3 regions of the Macrococcus sp. GL_134 genome follow, and region 1 is predicted to be linked to each of the others. Evidence: predicted binding sites of a transcription regulator. Region 1 holds the regulator's gene; each other region holds the start of a gene.
The links. Region 1 encodes LexA, which represses DNA repair genes until DNA is damaged. Its sites were predicted from a motif close to CGAACATATGTTCG; they were not measured.

Region 1 (3,291 bases):
TAATTTTGGCCCGGAGCCTAATCAGCTCCGGTTTTTTTGATTAAATGTCAGTGACATCTGTCGAATGATCCATAATAAAAACCACCTGTGAAATAACAGGTGGTCCACAAAGATTATAATCTTGTAATTCTCATGTTCTGACGTTCTGTCACTTTTTCACGTATGCCTGTTCGTTCGGCAAGGGGACGATCAGAATTCTCGATGAGGTGAAGCATCATATCGATCTGTCCGATATGACGAAACTCATTGCTGATACACTTTTGCATGTCTTCATAGTGAGTCTGTTGATTCTCTGCCAGAGAATCAACATGTTTAAAGTATTGGACAACATCATTAAAATTCAATGTACTCAAATGATTTTGATAGTCACTCAAGCTGGAATCGTGTAAGTTATGATTGTCATTACGTCCAAATGATTCATGGTATTCATTGGCGACAGCAAGTAATGTTGCTTTAATAGTGCCATGTCCAAACCCAAAATTATAATTCAACTCAGAGTCACTTAAATACTGAAGTTTCGCGAGTAGTTGTTCTCTTTCACCTTTTACCCATTGGTATTCATTCGCCATATCTCATTCTCCTTTGAATTAGATTGATGATTAACTATACCCTCACGCACAAATCATACTCAATAAAGTAGAAAAGTTATAATATTTCAATTCTGTGTTTGTGAAATAATTATCCGGGTACATATATTTTGTACTTAGATATTAAGGGGATAGAAAGATGAAGATAAATAAACCAAAAGAAAAAGACATTCTTGAACAAGTGAAAGAGATACTTGGTCGTAAATAATCGAAATTCCAGATAATCGCACGATAAAATTCCACAATAACTCGTACCGGCCGCTGAGCCGGTATTTATTTGGATAAAAAAACACCACTTCATATTAAGAAGCGGTGCTAAAATTCCCGGAACAATCCGACTACTTTACCAAGAACAGTTACTTTATCGAGGTAAATCGGTTCCATGGTGCTATTTTCTGGCTGTAGTCTGTAACGGTTGTTTTCTTTGTAGAAGCGTTTGACTGTCGCTTCATCTTCTTCTGTCATCGCAACAATGATATCACCATTTTCTGCAATAGACTGACGTCTGACAATCACTTTGTCACCATCTAAAATACCTGCTTCTATCATACTTTCACCGACGACTTCCAGAATGAAGATATCGCTATTGTGGCTGGATGTGAAATGGGCAGGTAAAGGGAAGTATTCTTCCACATTTTCAACCGCTGTAATAGGAAGACCAGCTGTGACTTTACCGATGACAGGAACATGTATCGTTTCCTCGTGAAAGGCTGCTTGTGATGTATCTGAGACAATCTCAATAGCTCTTGGTTTCGTAGGATCACGTTTGATGTAACCTTTCTCCTCAAGACGAGATAAGTGACCGTGAACTGTCGAACTTGATGCAAGTCCAACTGCTTCGCCGATCTCTCTGACACTCGGTGGATATCCTTTTGCTGACACGACTTGTTTTAAATATTCATATATTTCTTGTTGTCTTTTAGTTAATTCTTTCATGCGAACACTCCTTAGTGTTTGTTCTAACGCCATTATAACATATCTGTTCGGGTCGAACAAACATTTGTTCGTATTTTTATTGACAGAGAACAGACGTTCTGTTATTGTAGAGATACAAACAAATGTTCTGGAGGGAATTAATTATGACAATCAGAATTTCTAAAGGTTTTTTAATGTATTCTATCTTTTTTCTGATGATAACGACATTCGGATCTCTATATATGGCTCAATCTAAGGCAATCTATGAAGAAAAACAGACCATCGCAACTGAAGAACAAGTAAATCATCCGAGCAAAGGAACGAACATTCGTTCTGAAAATCCGACCACCCATCAATCTACTCAAAACGGCGAAGTCCTTGGTATCGTAAAATAATTTTTAGTCTGCTGATTTAAGCAGGCTTTTTTTGGTTGGAGATACACTCGAGTTGGTTTTCAGACACTTTTTTGCTATCTTTATTATGAAAGGAATGATGAAGATGCTAGAGGAACACAAAATGAACCGTATTAATCATTTAGCAAACAAAAAAAAGTCAAAAGGATTAACAGAAGAAGAAGGACGCGAGCAAAGTAAGCTCCGTTCAGAGTATCTTCAAAGTTTCAGAACGAGCTTCAAAAAAACTATTGAAAATACGAAAGTGATTGACCCGGAAGGAACAGATGTGACCCCGGAGAAAATTAAAGAAATTCAGCGTCAGAACAACATTCGGGATTGATAGTTTATTTTAAGCTATACTATGATGGAATCAATACTTTTATTATAAAGGAGATTTTTATAATGTTTAATGAGAAAGATCAATTAGCAGTAGACACGATCCGTGCCTTGAGTATCGATCAGATCGAACAGGCGAATTCCGGCCATCCAGGTTTACCGATGGGGGCAGCGCCAATGGCTTATACATTATGGACAAGACATTTGAGATTTAATCCGAGCTCAAAGTATTTCTTTGACCGCGACCGCTTTGTATTATCTGCAGGTCATGGTTCAGCACTTCTATATTCATTGCTTCATGTATCGGGAGCATTGGAAATGGATGAGCTGAAAAAATTCCGTCAATGGGGTTCTAAAACGCCGGGTCATCCTGAATTTAATCATACAGATGGAATTGATATTACAACAGGACCACTAGGTCAAGGGTTCGCGATGAGTGTCGGCATGGCTGCTGCTGAAAGACATCTAGCAGCGACATACAATCAAGATGATTCAAACATTATTGATCACTTTACTTATGTATTAGTGTCAGATGGTGATTTAATGGAAGGTATTTCACATGAAGCGGCATCATTTGCCGGCCATCTGAAATTAAATAAATTGATTGCATTGTATGATTCAAATGACATTTCACTGGATGGTGACCTGGACAAAGCCTTCTCAGAAAATGTCAAAGGCCGCTTTGAGTCATATGGCTGGCAGCACATTCTGGTCAAAGATGGCAATGATATGGAAGCTATCAATGAAGCGATTGAAAGAGCGAAACAATCTGACCGTCCGACGATGATTGAAGTCAAAACAGTCATAGGCTACGGTTCACCGAATAAACAAGGAACAAATGGTGTTCACGGTTCGCCGTTAGGTGCAGAGGAACGCAAGCTGGCACTTGAAAGCTATGGTCTTGATCCAGAACTTAAATTCAATGTACCAGAAGAAGTCTATGAGATTTTCCAGACGACTATGCTGAAACGTGGAAATGACAAAGAAGAGGCGTGGCATCAACAACTTGAAGCTTATAAAGCGAAGTATCCGGAACTCGGCAGAAATCTTCAGGCAGC
Region 2 (3,291 bases), 480 kb from region 1:
ATGACTCATCAAGCTGAAGCCGCTACATATAGAAATCCAATTAAATATAAAGCAGCCAATTATTATAGCTGGGGGTCATGTGCTTATTATGCATTCAACCGCCGTGCACAAATGGGAAGATATGTATCAAACAAGTGGGGCAATGCAAGATATTGGGCAAGCAATGCATCACGTTCAGGATATACAGTGAAGAGAAAACCTGTCTACGGTTCTGTAATGGTATCAACAGCAGGCTACTATGGACACGTAGCAGTCGTTGAACGCGTCTACCAAAGTGGCAGCATACTGGTGTCAGAAATGAATTATCCGAGGCAAGGTGTGAAAACTTACCGCAAGTTATCCAAATCAAAAGCCGCACAATACAAATACATTTACTAGTCAAATATCATCACAGCATCTGCTAAGAACAGATGCTGTGATTATTTGTTCATTAATAGAGTGTTGATTGTTATAATGTAACCATATTATATTTGGAGGGATATCATGAAACGGTTCATGATTATTTTTTTTAGTGCTGCACTGCTTGCCGCTGCAGCTTACAGTGTATGGCAGGTAATGACCTTTGATGACGAATCAAGTCAAATAGCAGGTCATCCGCACTATTTGAACGGTAAAAACATATTGTCGATGGAATCCTATAATTCTGCAGGTCAGGCTCAGCCGCTGAAAGCGCAGCTGACAGGTGATATCAACATCATTAATTTCTGGGCATCGTGGTGTGAGCCTTGCAACCGGGAGATGCCTGAACTCATTGATTATTTCCATAACAAACCGAATCATCTCCAGGTAATCGGAATGAACATTCAGGATGAACAGAAAAAACGAGACGCGTTCATTGACCAGTATCAACCGGATTATCCGATGTTGACAGCAGACGATTCAGTCAGAAAACAATATAAGATCAATCATCTACCGACGACATTATTCGTAGATGATCAAGGAAATGTACTTAAGACGTATCTTGGTGAGCTGAATCAGCAAAAACTAAAACAGTTGATTGCACAAATTGAGGAGGGAACATAATGGGAGTCCATCAATATTTCAAAAGCTTATCTGATCTTGAAAAGCTCGTGCGCTGTCCTGGAAAGTTTAAATATCATGAGCATAACGTGGCGAGCCATTCATTCAAAGTGACAAAGATTGCGCAGTATTTAGGTACGGTAGAAGAATATCACGGCAATACAATCGACTGGAAAAAACTCTATGAAAAAGCCTTGAATCATGATTATCCGGAAATCTTCACTGGAGATATTAAAACACCTGTCAAATATGCTTCCAAAGAATTGAAACAGCTGTTCAATGAAGTGGAAGAACAGATGATTCATAAATTTATAGTGACGGAATTTCCTCCTGAGTATCAGGATATTTATCACAGTCGCCTGCAGGAAGGAAAAGATGATACGCTGGAAGGTCAGATTTTATCTGTAGCTGATAAGATTGACCTGCTGTATGAGTCGTTCGGTGAAATTCAAAAAAGAAATCCAGAACCATTGTTCTTCGAAATATATGAGAAAAGTTTGAAGACGATCATACAGTTCGATCATCTTGTGTCCGTTCAGGACTTTTTGGATAATATTGTCCCGGAAATGCTTGAGGAGAAATTTATTCCACGATCAGAGCTGAGAGAAATTACGCATGCCATTCTGGATAAGGAGGATTCTTGAGTGACGTGGTACGTTCTTGCTTTATTTTTACCTGCATTAATGGTTGTAGTCTTCAGTATGGCCGTCAGAAATAAATATACGGGCTTGCTGCTTGCCACTGTTGTGATTGGTGTATCTGTCTATAAAGGATTCTTTCGTTCAGAGATGATTGTCTTTATCGATACGATGTCATTAATTATCGGTTATCTTCTAGTGGATTGGTTTCGTCTGCATGAATCATGATCGATATTTCGTGGTCTTCTAATGATTGAGAAGGCCGCGTTTTTGTGTTGTCTATTGTTGCTGGTTATCTAATGAGGGTACAGTATAGAAGCGTACTAAACAGACAAGCGGCATATCTCTAGTGTCTACGAACAAATGTTTGTACCTGTATGAAATATTTTGATAAAATAAATAACAAAAGGGAGGGGTATGATGGAACAACATCCATTTAAGATACACTCAGAATTTAAGCCTTCGGGAGATCAGCCGGAGGCCATCAAACAGCTTGTAAAGGGTATCAAGGAAGGTAAGAGACATCAGACACTCCTTGGTGCAACAGGAACAGGTAAAACATTTACGATGAGCAATGTGATTCAGCAGGTAGGTAAGCCGACATTGATCATCGCTCACAATAAAACACTTGCTGGACAGTTATACAGTGAGTTCAAAGAATTTTTTCCTGAGAACAGAGTGGAATACTTTGTCAGCTATTATGATTATTATCAACCAGAAGCGTATGTCCCTTCAACGGATACATTTATCGAGAAAGATGCTTCAATCAATGACGAGATTGACAAACTTCGGCATTCTGCGACCAGTGCATTGTTTGAAAGAAACGATGTCATTGTCATCTCATCTGTCAGCTGTATTTATGGTCTCGGGAATCCGGAAGAATATAAGGACATGGTTGTCAGTGTGCGTGTCGGAATGGAGATGGAACGTAATACGCTGCTGCGTAAGCTCGTGGACGTGCAGTATACAAGAAACGATATAGATTTCCATCGTGGGACGTTCAGAGTGAGAGGGGATGTTGTTGAGATCTTCCCTGCTTCACGTGATGAACAGTGTATTAGAATTGAGTTTTTTGGTGATGAGATTGAACGAATTCGTGAAATCAATTATTTAACAGGTGAAGTATTAAAAGAGCGCGAACACTTTGCTATTTTCCCTGCGAGTCACTTCGTTACCCGTGAAGAAAAGATGACTCTTGCGATAGAACGTATAGAACGCGAACTGGAAGAGCAGCTCAAAGTATTCAGAGCTGAAAATAAACTGCTTGAAGCACAGCGACTTGAACAACGGACTAATTATGATCTTGAAATGATGCGCGAAATGGGATTCTGTTCCGGTATCGAAAATTATTCTGTCCATCTTACATTGCGCCCTAAAGGTTCAACACCGTATACACTTCTTGATTATTTCGGTGATGATTGGTTGATTATGATTGATGAATCACATGTCAGTCTGCCGCAGGTGCGCGGGATGTACAATGGTGACCAGGCCAGAAAAAAAGTGCTCGTAGAACATGGCTTCAGACTGCCAAGCGCTCTTGATAACCGGCCATTGACATTTGATGAATTTGATGAGAAAGCTAAACAGTTTGTCTATGTTTCGGCAACACCTGGTCCATATGAGATTGAGCATA
Region 3 (3,291 bases), 140 kb from region 1:
AGTTTCAGTCCGTAATCTTTTGAACCTGTAGCAATACCTTTGACATATGTGAGGACATTGAAGCTGAGCCACTCATTAACTGCAGCAGCATCTTTAGTGATGTTAGTGCTGGTTGGTTTCGTATCCCAGGTGACGCCGGTTTCAGACCACGTAGCATTTGCTTTATCTGCCCAGACATCCATCGGGGTTGCACCGTTATAATTCCATTTGACATAGGACTGCATTTTCGCTGCACTGACACTAGCTCCTAGGAGTTGAGTCATGGAAGGAAATTTGAGGAATGCATAGTTAGTACCAGTTGCTGTATCATATTTACCTATACGTAGGACATATTCACCTAGCGTCGAGTTCCAGAACTGATTTAAATTGCTGGTAGGCAATGCGCTTGAAACAAAAGTGTCTAGCGTAGCATCCTTGGCAAAACTAGGATCGATATACACCGGATAGCGTCTTTCCTTATCATCTAACCATTTTTGGTCAGGTACTACCTTTACAAGATAGCCGTCTTTTTCCTTATAGACTTCATACTTGATATCATAGGATTTTGTAGAAAGTCCACTTTTTTCGTCTATCTTGCTATCAGACATTTCAGGACGAGGCATAGTGAATGCGACTTCACCTTTTTTATTAGTGAATTCAACAGTGCCTTCTGTAGTTGGATGGGCTTCCATTGTTGTTTTGATTTTGTATTGAATGGCTTGCAGCCCTTTTTGATTATTATTCAAAACAATATCTTCTTTGACTTCGTTATTAAGCACGACATGACGTACATCAATATTTGGGAAAATGCCTTTATACCAAATAGTATTATCTTTGATATCTGATTTACGCGTTTTCGGTGCTCTTACTTTATTGTCATATTCCATTCCCCTTAACGTGACTGATATTTGTTCATCGGCTTCATTTAAATTGATGAAAGAGGAATTATCACTTAAAGTATCGTTGAATTTCACATTGATATCAGTATTTTTCGTTGATATTTTACCATCTTTTAAAGATAAAGATGGATCTATTTTTGCCCATTTGCCCTTTTCATCTTTTTTCATGACCTGATTATCAAAAATATTGGCTTGATAAACTCCAGCCTTATCAGTTTTCTGTACACTGATATTTTCTTGTTGAAGGTCATCTGGAGATAATAAATCTTCCTCTTCAATTGTGTTCTTTGCTAGATTACTATCAGTTTCATTTTTGGATGAAGTTGACACTGGATCATCTTCATTGCTTGTTTCTTTTTTTATGTCTTCTTTTGTTTCGCCTGTTTCTGCATGAGCAATGAAAAGATCATAGGGCATTAAAGACAATACCAATGAGAAACTCATTAACCATACAAATATTTTAGTGAAAATTCCTTTATTCATAAATACCTCCTTAATTTGTAATACCATTTCATAATAATTCAGAAATTTCTGTATAACAATATAAATTTGCATATGATACTATTTTTTCGTATTAATATGCATATAAGGATAATTTGCGAACATATGTTCTATATGTTATAAATGATTTAAGGAGGTATCACATGTACGATTACGGTCAATGTACTTCAAGATGGATAATTTGTGTTGATTTAAAAAGTTTTTTTGCCTCTGTATCGTGCTTATCTAAAGGATTGAACCCGATGAAGACCAAGCTTGCGGTTGTTGCTGATACTAAACGTCAGGAATCTGTTGTACTGGCGGCAACTCCCCCACTGAAAGCTTTAGGTATCAAAACAGGTTCACGACTCTATGAGATTCCGATGAGAAATGACATCTTCATTATCAATCCTTCCATGATGAGGTATATTCAAGTGTCTAATCGAATATCTTCTATTGCACTTCAGTATGTTGCACCCGAAGATTTTCATCAATACAGCATTGATGAATTTTTCATGGATATGACTGCCTCTCTTCACCTTTTCGCAGACAGTATATATGAGTTTTCCAGTCAGCTGCAGAAGGAAATTATGAGTGCGACAGGTATCATAAATACGATTGGGATTGGACCGAATCCCCTACTCGCTAAACTATCGATGGATTTTGAAGCTAAGAAGAGACAACAAGGTATTGCTGAATGGCACTACTATGATGTCCCTGAAAAATTATGGGATGTCTCTCCCCTATCAAAGATGTGGGGAATCAATCGTAGGACAGAGGCAAAGCTCAATAAAAAGGGAATATTCACGATCGGGGATCTTGCCCACTATCCTGTCCCTTATCTTAAAAGAGATTTTGGTATCATTGGTGTTGATCTTCATCTTCATGCGAATGGAACAGATGAAAGTCTCATAAGCGAGAAATATTCGATCAAGGATAAGTCCCTGGGTAAATCACAGATATTGATGAGAGACTATCAAAAAAATGAACTGAAAGTCATCCTCTCAGAACAGATAGATGAGGTATTCTTTCGAGTGAGAGAACAGGATAAATATCCTAAAACCGTCTCTGTGACCGTAGGATATGCAGATGCAGGTGGAATCAGAAAACAGTTCACCCATCCATCAGGTTATATGAGTACGCTGCAGATTATCCAGGAGATGTGGAATTATCTTTATGACCGTCTCGAAGATGATAGGCTCTATCGGACAATCGGCATTTCATTCACCAAGCTTGTCTCTAATCAGATTAAACAGCTGAACTTATTTGAAGACCCAAAAGAAATTAAGAGTGAAATCATCGACCATCATTTAGATGATATAAGACGCAAATACGGTAAAGATACAGTCTTAAGAGCAAGCAGTCTGACGGCCAGTGGTTCAGTGCTGCAGAGAAAGAACCTGGTCGCAGGACACAAGGGATAAAAAGCATATAAGGCATGGAAGCAATCGAATATGAAAGTAAAAACAACTGCGTAGGTAGATCATTACGCAGTTGTTTTTATTTTCAGGACTATTCCATTGCTTTAAGAGACATTTTTCAAAACACTCCGTGTTTTCAAGACGCTGTGTGCAGTTTTTTCACTTCTTAGAATAGCATCAAAGTTTCACTGGCCGGCAAGCCGACCGTTCAACTAGCCAGAAGATGCAAGGCATCACTCCGTTCAGCAAGCTGTCCTTGCATCCCCTACCCTTGATACTGTATCTAATCCGTAAAAAACTTAATACACACAGCTGAAAACACAGGAGCGTGTGTTTGAAAAAAGGAGAGGAAGCAAGTGAAAGATACAAAGTTGGTCTGTCAACATAATATTGGACAGTTTTTATAGAATATTTCTTTATATTCTTTTGGGGTTATATCATTCAAAGCACCGTGCGGTCTAATATTGTTGTACCAGTTCACATAATCAAAAAGTTCAATATTCAAATGATTG

Region 2: a site for LexA is predicted at 2,015-2,028, ahead of uvrB (excinuclease ABC subunit UvrB). Genes of this name have one in related genera too.
Region 3: a site for LexA is predicted at 1,478-1,491, ahead of AC3IPL_RS04455 (Y-family DNA polymerase). Genes of this name have one in related genera too.

Annotation. Positions count from the first base shown of each region.
Region 1 is NZ_CM174409.1:999,889-1,003,179, forward strand. Features, by position in the region: gene AC3IPL_RS05085 (hypothetical protein) at 1-3, shown strand, start outside; gene AC3IPL_RS05090 (hypothetical protein) at 114-569, opposite strand; gene lexA (transcriptional repressor LexA) at 903-1,523, opposite strand; gene AC3IPL_RS05100 (hypothetical protein) at 1,667-1,897, shown strand; gene AC3IPL_RS05105 (DUF896 domain-containing protein) at 2,001-2,237, shown strand; gene tkt (transketolase) at 2,300-3,291, shown strand, end outside.
Region 2 is NZ_CM174409.1:522,551-525,841, forward strand. Features, by position in the region: gene AC3IPL_RS02795 (CHAP domain-containing protein) at 1-378, shown strand, start outside; gene AC3IPL_RS02800 (TlpA family protein disulfide reductase) at 484-1,023, shown strand; gene AC3IPL_RS02805 (HD domain-containing protein) at 1,023-1,664, shown strand; gene AC3IPL_RS02810 (DUF2198 family protein) at 1,665-1,886, shown strand; gene uvrB (excinuclease ABC subunit UvrB) at 2,076-3,291, shown strand, end outside.
Region 3 is NZ_CM174409.1:863,633-866,923, reverse strand. Features, by position in the region: gene AC3IPL_RS04460 (DNRLRE domain-containing protein) at 1-1,361, opposite strand, end outside; gene AC3IPL_RS04455 (Y-family DNA polymerase) at 1,523-2,782, shown strand; one part of gene AC3IPL_RS04450 (IS3 family transposase) at 3,159-3,291, opposite strand, start outside.